Aquitalea magnusonii: one gene and its partner. The protein of the gene in region 2 interacts with the protein of the main gene of each other region in a pairwise test. Links are inferred from orthologs where the notes say so. Each region holds a gene or a part of one and is shown on either strand. Other genes may lie near its edges.

Evidence for each region. Proteins that work in one complex are often made in the same cells at the same time.
Region 1: the proteins of ptsN (region 2) and DLM_RS05205 interact in binary tests that used the Escherichia coli proteins (3 or more experiments, as listed by UniProt). The link is inferred for Aquitalea magnusonii from one-to-one orthologs.

The regions. Positions count from the first base shown.
Region 1 is NZ_AP018823.1:1,065,393-1,071,905, reverse strand. The notes cover bases 2,662-5,954. They hold DLM_RS05205 (DUF4118 domain-containing protein), read left to right. Parts: upstream 2,662-3,054; coding sequence 3,055-5,754; downstream 5,755-5,954. Other genes in these bases: DLM_RS05200 (response regulator), read left to right, coding at 5,751-5,954; kdpC (potassium-transporting ATPase subunit KdpC), read left to right, coding at 2,662-2,970. In the rest of the region: potassium-transporting ATPase subunit KdpA, read left to right, coding at 1-206; potassium-transporting ATPase subunit KdpB, read left to right, coding at 324-2,369; more of kdpC, read left to right, coding at 2,398-2,661; more of DLM_RS05200, read left to right, coding at 5,955-6,446. UniProt on the Escherichia coli protein: Member of the two-component regulatory system KdpD/KdpE involved in the regulation of the kdp operon. KdpD may function as a membrane-associated protein kinase that phosphorylates KdpE in response to environmental signals.
Region 2 is NZ_AP018823.1:242,393-250,538, forward strand. Bases 2,787-5,576 are described here. They hold ptsN (PTS IIA-like nitrogen regulatory protein PtsN), read right to left. Parts: upstream 4,519-5,576; coding sequence 4,054-4,518; downstream 2,787-4,053. Other genes in these bases: rapZ (RNase adapter RapZ), read right to left, coding at 2,787-3,124; hprK (HPr(Ser) kinase/phosphatase), read right to left, coding at 3,105-4,061; hpf (ribosome hibernation-promoting factor, HPF/YfiA family), read right to left, coding at 4,640-4,963; DLM_RS01260 (RNA polymerase factor sigma-54), read right to left, coding at 5,036-5,576. In the rest of the region: DLM_RS01230 (NAD(P)H-hydrate dehydratase), read right to left, coding at 127-1,590; DLM_RS01235 (flavin prenyltransferase UbiX), read right to left, coding at 1,594-2,214; more of rapZ, read right to left, coding at 2,282-2,786; more of DLM_RS01260, read right to left, coding at 5,577-6,457; lptB (LPS export ABC transporter ATP-binding protein), read right to left, coding at 6,461-7,192; lipopolysaccharide transport periplasmic protein LptA, read right to left, coding at 7,189-7,743; LPS export ABC transporter periplasmic protein LptC, read right to left, coding at 7,733-8,146. UniProt on the Escherichia coli protein: Seems to have a role in regulating nitrogen assimilation.

The DNA.
Region 1 (6,513 bases), 820 kb from region 2 along the record:
TGATGATTGTCCCCATCCTGGCCATTGCCGGTTCGCTGTCCGCCAAGAAACGCCTGGCGGTCAACAGCGGCACCCTGCCCACCCATGGTCCGCTGTTCGTGGTGCTGCTGATCGGCACCGTGCTGCTGGTGGGCGCGCTCAACTACGTCCCGGCGCTGGCATTGGGTCCGGTAGTGGAGCATCTGCAAATGGTGAGTGGACATTAATCCTGCACGTGGACACCAAACAGGATCAAGGAAAACAAGATGAACGATCGCAATCATTCCATAGTGCCGGCTGTAGCAAACAGCACAGCCGGCCAGCACGACAAACCGGGCAAGGGCATGTTTGACCCGGCCTTGCTCAAACCGGCCATCATCGACTCTTTCAAGAAGCTGTCACCGCGCACCCAATGGCGCAACCCGGTGATGTTTGTCGTCTATGTTGGCAGCATCCTGACCACGGCACTCTGGCTGCAGGCCTTGCTTGGCAAGGGCGAGGCCGCAGCCGGCTTTATCCTGGCCATCTCGCTCTGGCTGTGGTTTACCGTGCTGTTTGCCAACTTTGCCGAGGCACTGGCCGAGGGCCGCAGCAAGGCGCAGGCTGCCAGCCTGCGTTCGGCCAAGAAAAACGTGGTGGCAAAAAAACTGTCCGGCCCGCGCCGGGAAGCCGGTATCAGCATTGTGGATGGCCACAGTCTGAAAAAGGGTGACATCGTGCTGGTGGAGGCTGGCGATGTGATTCCGGTGGATGGTGAAGTCATGGATGGTGTGGCCTCGGTGGACGAATCGGCCATTACCGGTGAATCGGCCCCGGTGATCCGCGAATCCGGCGGCGACTTCTCCTCGGTCACCGGCGGCACCCGCGTGCTGTCAGACTGGATTGTGGTGCGCATCACCGCCAATCCGGGGGAAACCTTTCTTGACCGCATGATTGCCATGGTGGAAGGGGCCAAGCGCCAGAAAACCCCGAACGAGATTGCGCTGACCATCCTGCTGGTGGCACTGACCATCGTGTTCCTGATCGTCACCGCCACCCTGCTGCCCTACTCCTTGTTCAGCGTGGATGCCGCCAAGGCAGGCTCGCCCATCAGCATCACCACGCTGGTGGCATTGCTGGTTTGCCTGATTCCCACCACCATTGGCGGCCTGTTAAGTGCCATTGGCGTGGCGGGCATGAGCCGCATGATGGGGGCCAATGTGATTGCCACCTCGGGCCGTGCGGTGGAAGCGGCGGGCGATGTGGATGTGCTGCTGTTGGACAAGACCGGCACCATTACCCTGGGCAACCGGCAGGCATCGGCCTTCATCCCGGCTCCGGGCATCAGCGAACAGCAACTGGCTGACGCCGCCCAACTGGCCTCGCTGGCCGATGAAACCCCGGAAGGCCGTTCCATCGTGGTACTGGCCAAGCAGAAATTCGCCCTGCGCGAACGCGAACTGGCCAGCCATGAGGCAGTATTCATCCCGTTTACCGCACAAACCCGCATGAGCGGCATCGACTACGATGGCCGGCAGATCCGCAAGGGTGCCATCGACGCCATTCGTCGTCATATCGCCGAGCAAGGCGGCGTCTTCCCCGATGCCCTGGCCAAGAGTGCGGATGAAGTGGCCCGCCGCGGCTCTACCCCGCTGCTGGTGGCCGAAGGCAAGCGCGCACTGGGGGTGATTGAGCTGAAGGACATCGTGAAGGGCGGCATCAAGGAGCGCTTTGCCGAGCTGCGCCAGATGGGCATCAAGACCGTCATGATCACCGGCGACAACCCGCTGACCGCCGCCGCCATTGCCGCTGAGGCCGGCGTGGACGACTTCCTGGCCGAAGCCACGCCGGAAGCCAAGCTCAGGCTGATCCGCAGCCATCAGGCCGAAGGCAAGCTGGTGGCCATGACCGGCGACGGCACCAACGACGCCCCGGCGCTGGCCCAGGCCGATGTGGCGGTGGCGATGAACACCGGCACCCAGGCGGCGAAAGAGGCCGGCAATATGGTGGACCTGGACTCCAACCCCACCAAGCTGATCGAGATCGTGGAAATCGGCAAGCAGATGCTGATGACCCGTGGTTCGCTCACCACCTTTTCCATCTCCAACGACGTGGCCAAGTACTTCGCCATCATCCCGGCGGCCTTTGCCAGCACTTATCCGCAGTTGAATGCGCTGAACGTGATGGGCCTGAACAGCCCGGCCTCGGCCATCATGTCCGCCGTCGTTTTCAATGCGCTGATCATCGTGTTCCTGATTCCGTTAGCCCTCAAAGGGGTGAAATACCACGCCAGAAGTGCGGCAGAACTGCTGCGCGGCAATTTGCTGATCTACGGCCTGGGCGGCCTGCTGCTGCCCTTTGCCGGTATCAAGCTGATTGACATGCTGCTGGGCAGCCTGGGTCTGGTCTGAGTCACGCCCTCACAAGAAGGAAATCATCATGCTTAAAACCCTACGTCCGGCACTGCTGCTGTTTGCCATGCTATCCCTGCTGACCGGCCTGGCCTATCCGCTGCTCACCACCGCGCTGGCTCAGGCGCTGTTTCCGCAGCAGGCCAATGGCAGCCTGATCGAAAAAAATGGCCAGATCATCGGCTCCCGCCTGATCGGCCAGCACTTTTCCGGCAACCAGTATTTCTGGGGCCGGCCATCCGCAACCAGTCCCATGGCCTACAATGCCGGCGGCTCCGGCGGCTCCAACCTCGGCCCCACCAACCAGGCCCAGCTAGATGCCGTGAAGGCCAATGTAGAACAGTTGCGCAAGGCCCACCCCACCGAGAGCGGTGCCATACCGGTTGATCTGGTAACCGCCTCGGCCAGCGGGCTTGACCCGGACATCTCGCTGGCGGCAGCTTATTACCAGATGGCACGGGTTGCCCAGGCGCGCGGAATTGCACTGGCACAGGTACACAAGCTGGTGGATGATCACGCCATCGCCGAAACCTTCGGCCTGCTGGGTGAACCACGGGTCAATGTGCTGGAACTGAACCTGGCGCTGGATGCGCTGAAGTAAACTCGCTTGCTGTTTGCCCGGCATCGCCCTGCCCTCACCGGCAGGGCATTGTGCTGTACTGCCATACACCACGATGGACCGAACATGACGGATACCCGCCCTGATCCAGATGCCCTGCTGGATGAGCTGAAACAGGAAGAGCTGGCTGCACAACGCGGCCGCTTGAAGATTTTCTTTGGTGCCTGCGCCGGCGTGGGCAAGACCTATGCCATGCTCAGCGCCGCAAGAACACGCCAGCAGGAAGGCTGCCAGGTGCTGGTGGGCGTGGTGGAAACCCATGGCCGCAAGGAAACCGAAGCCCAGCTGCAAGGCCTGGAAGTACTGCCACCGGCCCAGATCGAATACAAGGGCCGCAGTCTGGCCGAGTTTGATCTGGACCGCGCACTGGCGCGGCATCCGCAACTGATCCTGATGGACGAGTTTGCCCACTCCAATGTCCCCGGTTCGCGCCACAGCAAACGCTGGCAGGACGTGGAAGAGCTGCTGGCCGCCGGCATCGACGTCTACACCACGCTAAATGTGCAGCATCTGGAAAGCCTGAACGATGTGGTGGGCCAGATCACCGGCATCGTGGTGCGCGAAACCCTGCCCGATCACGTATTTGACCAGGCCGAGGAAGTGGCACTGGTGGATTTGCCGCCAGACGAACTGCTGGCGCGGCTGGCCGCAGGCAAGGTTTACCTCGCCCACCAGGCCGAGCGTGCGGTAAAGAACTTCTTCCGCAAAGGCAATCTGCTGGCACTGCGCGAACTGGCACTGCGCCGTACCGCCGACCGGGTGGATGCCCAGATGCGCGCCTACCGCGCCGACCAGTCGATCAAGCCGGTATGGCATGCCCGCGAACGCTTGCTGATTTGCGTGGGGCATGGTCCGGGAACGGAAAAACTGGTGCGCAGCGGCAAACGGCTGGCCGCCAGCCTGGATGCCGACTGGATTGCCGTCTTTGTTGAAACACCGGCCCTGCAAGGCCTGTCGGAAACCAAGCGGGCCCGCATCATGAAAGGCCTGAAACTGGCACAAGAGCTGGGCGCGGAAACCACCGTGCTGGGGGGCAGCGATCTGGCCAGCACCCTGCTGGCCTATGCCCGCAGCCGCAATGTTTCCAAGCTGGTGGTGGGCAAGTCATCCGCCGGCAAGCTGTGCCGCCTGCTAAAACGTCCCTTGCTGGAACAACTGATGCAGCAAGCCCAGGATGTGGATGTATACGTGGTATCACATGCAGCAGACGACGACAGCACCAGCACCCGGCCGGATGGCTTCAACCGCCTGCTGTTTGGCGAGGCCGGCCGCCAGAAACAAGTCCATGGTTATCTGGCGGCCCTGCTGGCCTGCCTGCTCACCACGGGTCTGGTCAGCCTGCTGACACCGTTTTTTGCACTGTCCAACGTCGTCATGCTCTACCTGCTGGCGGTGGTGCTGGTGGCGGTGCGCTTTGGCCGTGGCCCCGGCGTGCTGGCATCCTTGCTGGCGGTGGCCGCCTTCGATTTCTTTTTCGTGCCGCCACGGCTGTCGTTATCGGTTTCCGATACCCAGTACCTGCTGACCTTTGCGGTGATGTTTGCCGTCGCCCTCATTATCAGCCAGCTCACCGCCCGCCTGCGCTTTGAAGCCACGCTTGCCACCTATCGCGAACGCCGCACCCGCGCCCTGTACGAACTGGGGCGGGAACTGGCCGGCGCCCTCACCGCCAGCCAGATCATCGACATCGCCGTCAGCCGCCTGCAGCCCCTGTTCAATGCCAGCATCGTGCTGTTCACCCCGGACAGCAAGGATGAGCTGCGCGCCGAAAACGACAGCAGCGTCCAGGCCGACCCGGGCGTGGCGCAGTGGGTGTATGACAAGCAGCAGCCCGCTGGCCTGGGCACCCTCACCCTGCCGGCCAGTACCATGTTGTATCTGCCGCTGAAAGCGCCGATGCGCAATCGCGGCGTGCTGGCCGTGCTGCCCGAACAACTGGATCAGGTTTTCCTGCCGGAACAGCAACGCCTGCTGGAAACCTGCGCGGCACAGATTGCCCTGGCGCTGGAACGGGTGCATTACGTGGAAGTGGCGCAAGACGCCATTGTTGCCATGGAATCCGAGCGCCTGCGCAACAGCGTGCTGGCGGTGATCTCGCACGATCTGCGCACCCCGCTCACCACTCTGGTCGGGCTGTCCAGCATTCTGGCAGCAGGCCAGGTCGATGCAGCCAAACAGCTCGATATCGCCCGCTCGATCCAGGAAGAATCACTGCGCATGAACCACCTGGTCACCAATCTGCTGGACATGGCCAAGCTGCAATCCGGCGTACAACTGAACCGGGAATGGCAACTGCTGGACGATGTGGTGGGCAGCGCGGTACGCGCCTGCCAGCACAGCTTGCAAGCGCATCAGCTGCAAGTGGCGCTGGCCGATGATCTTCCGGTGCTGGAATACGATGCGGTGCTGATTGAACGGGTATTGGTCAACCTGCTGGAAAATGCCGCCAAATACACGCCAGCGGGCAGCCATATCACGCTCAGCGCCAACAGCGAGGGCGCTACAATACGGGTTTGCATACAGGACGATGGCCCCGGCCTGCCCGGCGGGCAGGAGCACAAGCTGTTCGACAAGTTCACCCGCGGCAGCAGTGAAACCACCACGCCAGGCGTGGGCCTGGGGCTGGCCATCTGCCGCAGCATTGTCGAGGCCCATGGTGGCAGCATTGCGGCGAGCAACCGCCAGCCGCAGGGCGCACAATTCTGTTTCACCCTGCCTGTCAGCCCCATGCCGGCCCTGCCGGGCGAAGAGGATATCAAACCATGAGCGAAACCCCCGTCAATCTGGTGGTCATCGAAGATGAAAAGCCGATACGCCACTTCCTGGCCTCAGCACTCAATGGTGACAACTGGGTCGTCCACCCTGCCGAAACCGGCCGGCAGGGCCTGATCGAAGTGGCCACCCGCAAGCCGGACATGGTGATACTGGACCTGGGCTTGCCGGACATGAACGGCATCGAGGTTATCCGCCAGTTACGCGAGTGGACCGACCTGCCCATCCTGGTACTGTCGGCCCGGACGCAAGAAGCCGAAAAGGTTCAGGCACTGGATGCCGGGGCCGACGACTACCTGACCAAACCCTTTGGGGTGGCCGAATGCATGGCGCGCATCCGCGTGCTGCTGCGTCGGCGTGGCAATGGCAGTGCCGCCCCGGTGCAGACCTTTGCCTTTGGGGAGATCAAGGTCGATCTGGTGGCCCGCACCGTACACAAGGGCGAGGTCATGGTGCATCTCACGCCCATCGAGTACCGCCTGCTGGCCACTTTGATCCGCAATGCCGGCAAGGTCATCACCCACCGCGAGCTGCTGCTGGCGGTATGGGGGCCATCCTTCTCCGAGCATAACCAGTACCTGCGCGTCTACATGGGCCATCTGCGGCAAAAGCTGGAAGACAACCCGGCCATGCCGCAGCACATCCTGACCGAAACCGGCGTGGGCTACCGCTTGCTGGAAAGCTGAACCGGCTGGCACATCAGCCACTTGACAGAGCACGGCGGCCACCCCGGCACGCCGCCGACCAACACCT
Region 2 (8,146 bases):
CTATTTTACCTAGCCAGCATGTGCGCCGGAGAAGTATTTCCTTGCCTAAAAGGGCAGAAGGTGCTGCTGTGGGGCATGGTCGATCCGGGAGCCGGGCTGAGCATGGTTGTTTCTTGCCCGTTGCGTTCATTCCTTGAGCAAGCGGTTGAGGATATGACTGCAACGCTGCGCGGTGGCTGATGCGGTCAAGCCGATCGGCCCGCCGGCTTCCTGCTGGTATTCGTCGCCAGCCATGCCGTGTACCCGTACCGCCAGGCAGCTAGCCTCCATGGCCGGCATGCCTTGCGCCAGCAAGGCTGCAATCAGGCCGCTGAGGACATCGCCCTGACCGGCAACGGCCAGAGCGGGACCGCCGCTGGTATTCAGCCGGTATGGCTGTTTGGCGCTGGCAATCAGCGTCCCCGCACCCTTGAGTACCACGACACAGCCGAACCGTTCTGCTAACTGGCGTACTGCGGCAAGGCGGTCTGCCTGAACCATGGTGGTGGTGCAGCCCAGCAGGCGTGCGGCTTCTGCCGGATGAGGTGTCAGGATGGTTTCGTGCTGGCGCATGGCCAGCATGTCCTGCAGTTGACTATCGCTGGCGAGCATATTGAGGGCGTCAGCATCCAGTACCAGTGAGCAAGCGGATGCCAGGGCGTGCTCCAACCATTGCCTTGCCTGCTTGCTCTGTCCCAATCCCGGCCCGGTGGCCAGTACATCACAGTCCGGCTGACTGCGTGCTTGCCGTGCATCATGCAGCATCAGTTCCGGGTAGCTGACATCGACTGGCAGGCGGCCATCCAGGGTCAGCACATGGACTTTGCCGGCGCCGCCTGCCAGTGCGGCCCGCCCGGCAAGCAGGGCGGCTCCCAGCATCCCTTCGCAGCCGCCAATGATGGCTACCGTGCCATGGCTGCCCTTATGGCTGTCACGGCGGCGCTGCAGTGTCCGTCCATCCTGGCGGTTAAGATAGCCTTCGGCTGCCGGCTGCAGCTTGGGGGGGCAGTCCAGATCCGCCAGTTCCACCTGACCGGCATGATCAGCGCCGGCGGCATAAAACAGGCCGGGCTTCAGGCACAGAAAAGTCAGGGTATGTGTGGCATGGATGCAGGCTGCTTGTGCCTGGCCGGTGTAGGCATTCAGGCCGCTGGGGCAATCGAGTGCCAGTTTCTGGCAAGCAAGCTGATCAAGCTGGTGAATGATGCTGAGCCATTTGTCGTCCAGCGCCCGGCTCAGTCCGATGCCGAACAGGCCATCGATCAGCAGGACCGGGGGCGGATAATCATCCGCCAGGTGCTGCAGCGGAATGCCGCCTGCACGGCGCAGGGCCTGATAGGCTTGCTGGGCGGGCGGACTGGCCGGCATCTGTGGCAGCAGGATATCCACGCTGTAGCCGTCTTGCATCAGCAGCAGGGCGGCATACAGCGCATCACCACCGTTATTGCCGGGGCCGGCGGCCACCAGGATGCGGCTGCCCGCTGCCAGATGATGACGGGTCCAGTTGGCAGTGGCGCGTGCGGCGCGCTGCATCAGATCCAGGCCCTGTAATTCGGCCTCTAGTTCCAGCCGGCGCAGGGCGGGCAGGCTCCATAGTGCATCTTGCCGCATGTTTTACTCCTTGGCGGGTTCTCCCCAGCGTGGTGTCAGCGTATGCGGGACACGCAACTGGTCCAGAATGCGTGCCACCACGAAATCCACCATGTCGTCGACACTGGCCGGATGGGTATAAAACCCGGGGGATGGTGGCAGAATGACAGCTCCGAGACGTGCCAGGCTGAGCATGTTTTCCAGGTGGATGACCGACAGCGGGGTTTCGCGTGGCACCAGGATGAGTTTGCGACCTTCCTTGATGCTGACGTCCGCGGCCCGCTCAATCAGGTTATCGCTCATGCCATGTGCAATGGCTGCCAGTGTTCCCATGGAGCAGGGACATACCACCATGGCATCTGCCGGATTTGACCCTGAGGCCACCGGGGCAAACCACTCTTCCCGACCAAAGACGGCCAATTGCTGTGCGCTGGCACCGGTCCGTTGCTGCAGCCATTGTTGTACTTCACTTGGTCGCGAAGGCAGGTGCAGGCCCATCTCCTGCTTGGCCACCACCTGGGCGGCTTGTGAATAGAGCACCCAGACGCGCACCCCGGCGCTGATAAGGGTGTCGATCAGGCGCAGACCATAGGGCAGGCCGGAAGCGCCGGTAAGGGCAACGGTAACGGTTTGTGGCGTTTGCATCAGTATTTCCATCTGCTACCCGCGCTGGGGGCAGCACAGAAAAGTTGCGCGCTTTGCCGTTGGCGGGTCAGGACTCGCGGAACAACTGGCGATGGCGAATCAGTACCTGCTCGGCCGGAAAGGCCCGCGATAGTTGTTCGGCGATGAAGACGGAGCGGTGCTGGCCACCGGTACAACCGATGGCGACAGTCAGATAACTGCGGTTTTCGCGACTGAACTCGGGCAGCCATTTGGCAATCATGCACCGGATGTCTTCAGTCATCTCTGCCACCAGCGGCTGCTGCCCGAAGAAATCGATGATGGCCTGGTCGCGTCCGGTGAAGCGGCGCAGTTCCGGGTCGTAGTAGGGGTTGGGCAGACAGCGTACATCAAATACGAAGTCGGCATTCAGCGGGACGCCATGCTTGAAGCCGAACGATTCGAAAATGATGGTCAGCCTGCTGCAGTCGGCTTCCACTAACTGCTTGATGGCCGTTTTCAGCGCATTGGCAGTCAGCTCGCTGGTATCGATGCGGATACCCATTTCCTGAATGCTGGCCAGCAGTTCCTGTTCCAGTTGAATGCACTCTTCCACCGTGGCACCACTGCCGGACAGCGGATGGCGGCGGCGGGTTTCGGAAAAACGCTTGACCAGGGTTTCCGGCTTGGCTTCCAGAAACAACAGCCGTACATCCATACCCTGCTGACGCAGCTTGTGCATTTCATCCGGCAACGCCCCCAGCGATGGGCTGGAGCGGGTATCCACGCTGATGGCAATCTGCTGATAGCCATAATCGGCATACAGCGACATGGCCTCATGCAGCATGGTGGCCGGCAGGTTGTCCACACAGTAAAACCCGGAGTCTTCCAGGGCGCGCAGGGCGATGGACTTGCCGGAGCCGGACAGGCCGCTAATCAATATCAGGCGCATTTTCCTGATCTCTGAGGAAGTTGGTGTGGCGTTCGATGAATTCACGGGTACTGTCGATGCCGCGCAATTGCAAAATGTAATTGCGCACGGCGGCTTCAACCAGCACTGCCAGGTTACGGCCAGCGGCAACCGGCAACACCACCTTGCGTACAGTGACGCCGATGATGTCCTGGGTTTCCGACTGGATGTTCAGCCGGTCCAGTGCCTGCATGGCCTGATCGTTGGCCTTGACCAGGTGAATAATCAGTTTTAGCACCTTTTTCGGGCGTACGGCGGTTTCACCAAAAATGGTACGGATGTTCAGAATGCCAAGGCCGCGTACTTCCAGGAAATCGCGCAGCAGCGGCGGACAGCGGCCTTCCAGTGTTTCCGGGCCGATGCGATACAGCTCCACCGCATCATCGGCCACCATGCCGTGGCCACGGGAAATCAGTTCCAATGCCAGTTCGCTCTTGCCCATGGCCGAGTCGCCCATGATCAGCACGCCGATTTCCAGCACATCCAGAAATACCCCGTGCAGCACGGTGGAAACCGCCAGCGCACGTGCCAGATAGATGCGTAGCACATCCATCAGGTAGGGGCTTTCCAGCGGTGTGCTCATCAGCGGCACATTGTGGGTGTGGCAGTAATCACGCAGCAGCTTGGGAACCTGCTGCCCATTGGCCACCATCACCACCGACATGGTCTTGTGGAACAGTTGGTCCAGCGCGGTCTTGGCCGCGGATTGCTCCAGCCGGTTCAGGTAGTCGACTTCGGCCAGCCCCAACACTTGTACCCGGTTGGGGTGAATGAAGTTGAGGTGGCCAACCAGGGCCAGGGTAGGACGCTGCTCGTCATTGCCGATGGGGCTGTCGGCACCACCGGTGCCGGCCACCCACGTCAGGTTGAGCTTTTGCTGATTGTCCTGATACAGCCGACGCACGGTGATACTAGGCATTATTGCTATTCCATGCAGTGAGCAGCTGGTAGAGCTCGGAGCGGTTGGTGGCGGTCAGTAATTGTTCACGCAGCTGTTTGCTGGAGAAAAGCTGGGCCAGTTCCGATAGTACCTGCAGGTGCAGATCGGTTGCCTGCTCTGGTACCAGCAGCACAAACAGGCTTTGTACCGGCTTGCCATCCGGGGCATCGAACGGAATGGGATTTTTCAGACGGATGAATACGCCTGCGGCTTCCTTGAGCCCTCTGGCACGGCCATGTGGAATGGCCACGCCCTGGCCCAGGCCGGTGGAGCCCAGTTTTTCCCGCGCAAACAGGCAGTCGAAAATTTCACTGCGGGCAATGCCGTGGGTGTTTTCGATAAGGAGGCCCACCTGCTCGAAGACGCGCTTCTTGCTGGCGACATCCAGGTCCGGGAGGATGTGATCCTGTGTCAGGATTTTGCCAATCAGGCTCATAGGAATGTATGCACGCGGCTACAAAAACTGGCCAATTCTACGTTGCCTTCATCAAAATGAAAAAGGCTCCGTGCAAATAAAAACGGGAACCCGTTGGGTTCCCGCATCGTCGGTCAGGTGATTACAGGGATGCTTCCGGCTGAACTTGCGGAGTGGCGCGATGCTCGCTCTGTTTTTCCTTGTGCTTGAGTACCTGTCGATCCAGCTTGTCCATCAGCGCATCGATGGCAGCGTACATGTCGGAGTCGGTGGCTTCTACGTGGATATCCTTGCCGGATAGGTGAACGTTGACTTCCGCTTTCTGCACCAGCTTGTCCACCGACAGCGTGACGGTGACGTCGATCACATGGTCGACATGGCGGGTGATACGTTCCAGCTTGCTTTCCAGAAATTCACGCAGTGCCGGGGTTACTTCGAGGTGGAGACCGGTTACTTTGAGGTTCATACCCTAACTCCTTCTTGTGTTGACTGCCCGGTCGGGTCGGCCGGGCGAGCGGATATTCTTACAAGGCGTGTTTCACAGTGCCTTGCGCAGATTGACCGGCGGTATCTGCATAGCTTCACGATACTTCGCAACGGTGCGTCTTGCAACCTGTATGCCTTGTTTGCCCAGTTCATCGGCGATGGCGCTGTCGGAAAGTGGCTTGGCCGGGTTCTCGCCATCAATCATGCGGCGGATGTGGGCCTTGATGGCGGTGGCCGAGCATTCGCCACCGCTGTCTGTTTCCAGGGCGCTGCCAAAAAAGTATTTCAGCTCAAACAGGCCGCGCGGGCAGAGCAGGTATTTCTGGGTGGTGACGCGTGAGACCGTGGATTCATGCAGTCCCAGCTCGTCTGCGATGTCGCGCAGGATGAGCGGGCGCATGGCCACTTCACCGTGTTCAAAGAACGCTTGCTGTCTTTCGACTATAGCTTCTGACACTTTCAGAATGGTGTCAAATCGTTGCTGGATGTTCTTGACCAGCCATTTTGCTTCTTGCAGCCGACCGGTGAGTTCTCCTGCGCCGCTGCGGTTTTCCGACAGCATCTGTGCGTATAGCTGATTGACGCGCAGGCGTGGCACTGCCCCGTTGTTCAGTTCTGCCACCCAGTGGCCACGGCGTTTGCGCACGGTGACATCGGGAATGACATAGTGTACGTCTTCGCCGCCAAAGCCGGCTGCAGGGTGCGGGGTGAGTCTGGCAATCAGTTGCTGGGCCTGGCGGATGGCGTCGTCATCCACCCCCAGGATGCGCTTGAGGCGGGTGTAATCGCGGTTGCCAAGCAAGGTGAGGTGTTCGGCCACAATCTTGCGTGCCAGCGCATGGCCGGGCTCTTGCCGGGGCAGGCGGTCCAGTTGCAGGCTGAGCGATTCGGCAAGGCTGCGCGCAGCGATGCCGGCGGGGTCGAATTGCTGTAGCAGGCGCAAGCCGACCATCAGTTCGTCGCTTTCCAGTTCCAGTTCCAGCGGCAGATTGCTGGCCAGCTCTTCCAGATCCACGCTCAGAAAGCCGTTGTCGTCCAGCTCTTCGATCAGTAGCTGCACGATGGCCTGATCGCGGGTGGGGAGGGTAAGTTCTCCCAATTGCGCCAGCAGGTGTTCGCGCAGGCTGACCGGGCAGGGGACGTTGAGCATGGGGTCGAATTCATCGTCGCCATCATTACGGCGACTGCCGCTACCCCAGTCGGTCAGTTCGCCGCTGCTCTCGCTGTGGCTGTCGCCATCACTGCTGTCGGAGGCCGGGGTGGTGGATTCTTCGCCGCTGCTGGCCGTTTCGCTGCTGGGGCTGTCTGTTGCGGGCAGGTCGTCGCCGCGCTCCAGCATGGGATTGTCCAGCAAGAAGCGCTCCACCTCGGTTTGCAGGTCGAGCGTGGACAACTGCAGCAGCTTGATCGACTGTTGCAGTTGCGGAGTGAGGGTGAGTTGCTGTGAAACCCGGAGCTGTAGTGACTGTTTCATGGTTTACAGGTGGAAGTGCTCACCCAGGTAAACCTGGCGCACTTTCTCGTTGTTGACCAGTTCTTCCGGCTTGCCGGATGCCAGCACCGAGCCATCGCTGATGATGTAGGCCCGGTCGCAGATGCGCAGGGTTTCCCGGACGTTGTGGTCGGTAATCAGTACGCCGATGCCACGCTGTTGCAGGAAAGTGATGATTTTCTGGATGTCGATGACGGCAATCGGATCCACCCCGGCAAAAGGTTCATCCAGCAGGATGAAGCGTGGCCGGGTGGCCAGTACACGGGCAATCTCCACCCGGCGTCTTTCGCCGCCGGATAGCGCCAGCGCATTGCTTTCGCGCAGGTGGGCGATGTTGAGGTCGTCCAGCAGCAGGCTGAGTTCCTGTTCCAGCTTGTCGCCTTTGTAACCGGCAATTTCCAGTACGGCGGTGATGTTTTCCTCCACCGTCATCTTGCGGAAAATCGAGGCTTCTTGCGGCAGGTAGCCCAGGCCGAGGCGGGCGCGCTGGTGAATCGGCAGGTGGGTGATGCTGTTGCCATCCAGTGTGATTTCGCCTTCATCTGCGCCGATCAGGCCGACAATCATGTAAAAGCTGGTGGTTTTGCCGGCACCGTTGGGGCCGAGCAGGCCAACGACTTCTCCGCTATGAATCTGCAGGGCCACATCCTTGACCACCGTGCGTTTCTTGAAGCGCTTTTTCAGTCGCTCGACTTTCAGAATGCTGGGGCCGCTCATGGTGCGTTTCCGTCGGGTTTCTTGGCGGCAGGGCTGTTATCCCTGGGCTTGGGCTGGATGATGGCGGTGACGCGGCCACCGTTGCTGCTGGCTCCGCTGCTGACCTCATACATCTCGGTTTCGGTGTTGTAGGTAATCACGTTGCCGATGACCAGATCATTGCCGCGCTTGACACGGGCATTGCCGGTGAGGACGGCGACATGGGTGACGGTGTTGTAATCCAGCTGGTTGGCCTGGCCTTCAATCCAGTCGTTCTTGCCATCCATTTTCTGGCGGAACGTTACCTGGCGACCAGTGGCTTGCATGGTCTGGTTCCCCTGCTTGTCCTGGCTGACGGTGGCGCGGTCGGCATTGAGCTTGAGCGTACCCTGGATGATGATGACATTGCCTTGCCATACGGTGACGCCTTTGAGCTGATCGAGATTGCCGCGGTCAGCGCTGATTTCGATGGGCTTGTCACGGTCAGCCTTTTCGGCATGGGCAGTCTGGACGGTGCCCAGGCTCAGTGCCAGCCAGGCCAGCCGGATAAAGCGGCGGCAGTTATTTTTCATAAGTGACCTTTGCATTGGACAGCAGTTGCAACTGGCCGGCCTGCTGTTGGTAGATGAAGCCGACGGCGCTGCCGCTGGACTTGCCGTAGTAGAAGTGGGTGAGGGCTTCGGACTGGGCAATATGGCGTATGGTATCGATACGCATATTGCTGCTGATCACGCGGGTTTCCTGCTGATTGGCCGTGGCGGGCTGGATCAGCGTGACTTTCTTGTCGAACAGTGCCTGCTTGGTCTTGCTGTTATAGCGACCGCTCTCGCCAATGGCGTGATAGGCCAGAACACCGTTTTTGTAGCTTTGCAGGTCCGGGCTTTCAAAATAGGATTCGGTGCGATCCGGGTATTGCCACATGCGACCGGCGATCAGCTTTTCCTGCAACATGCCCTTGGGGTCAAAGCGGGTGGC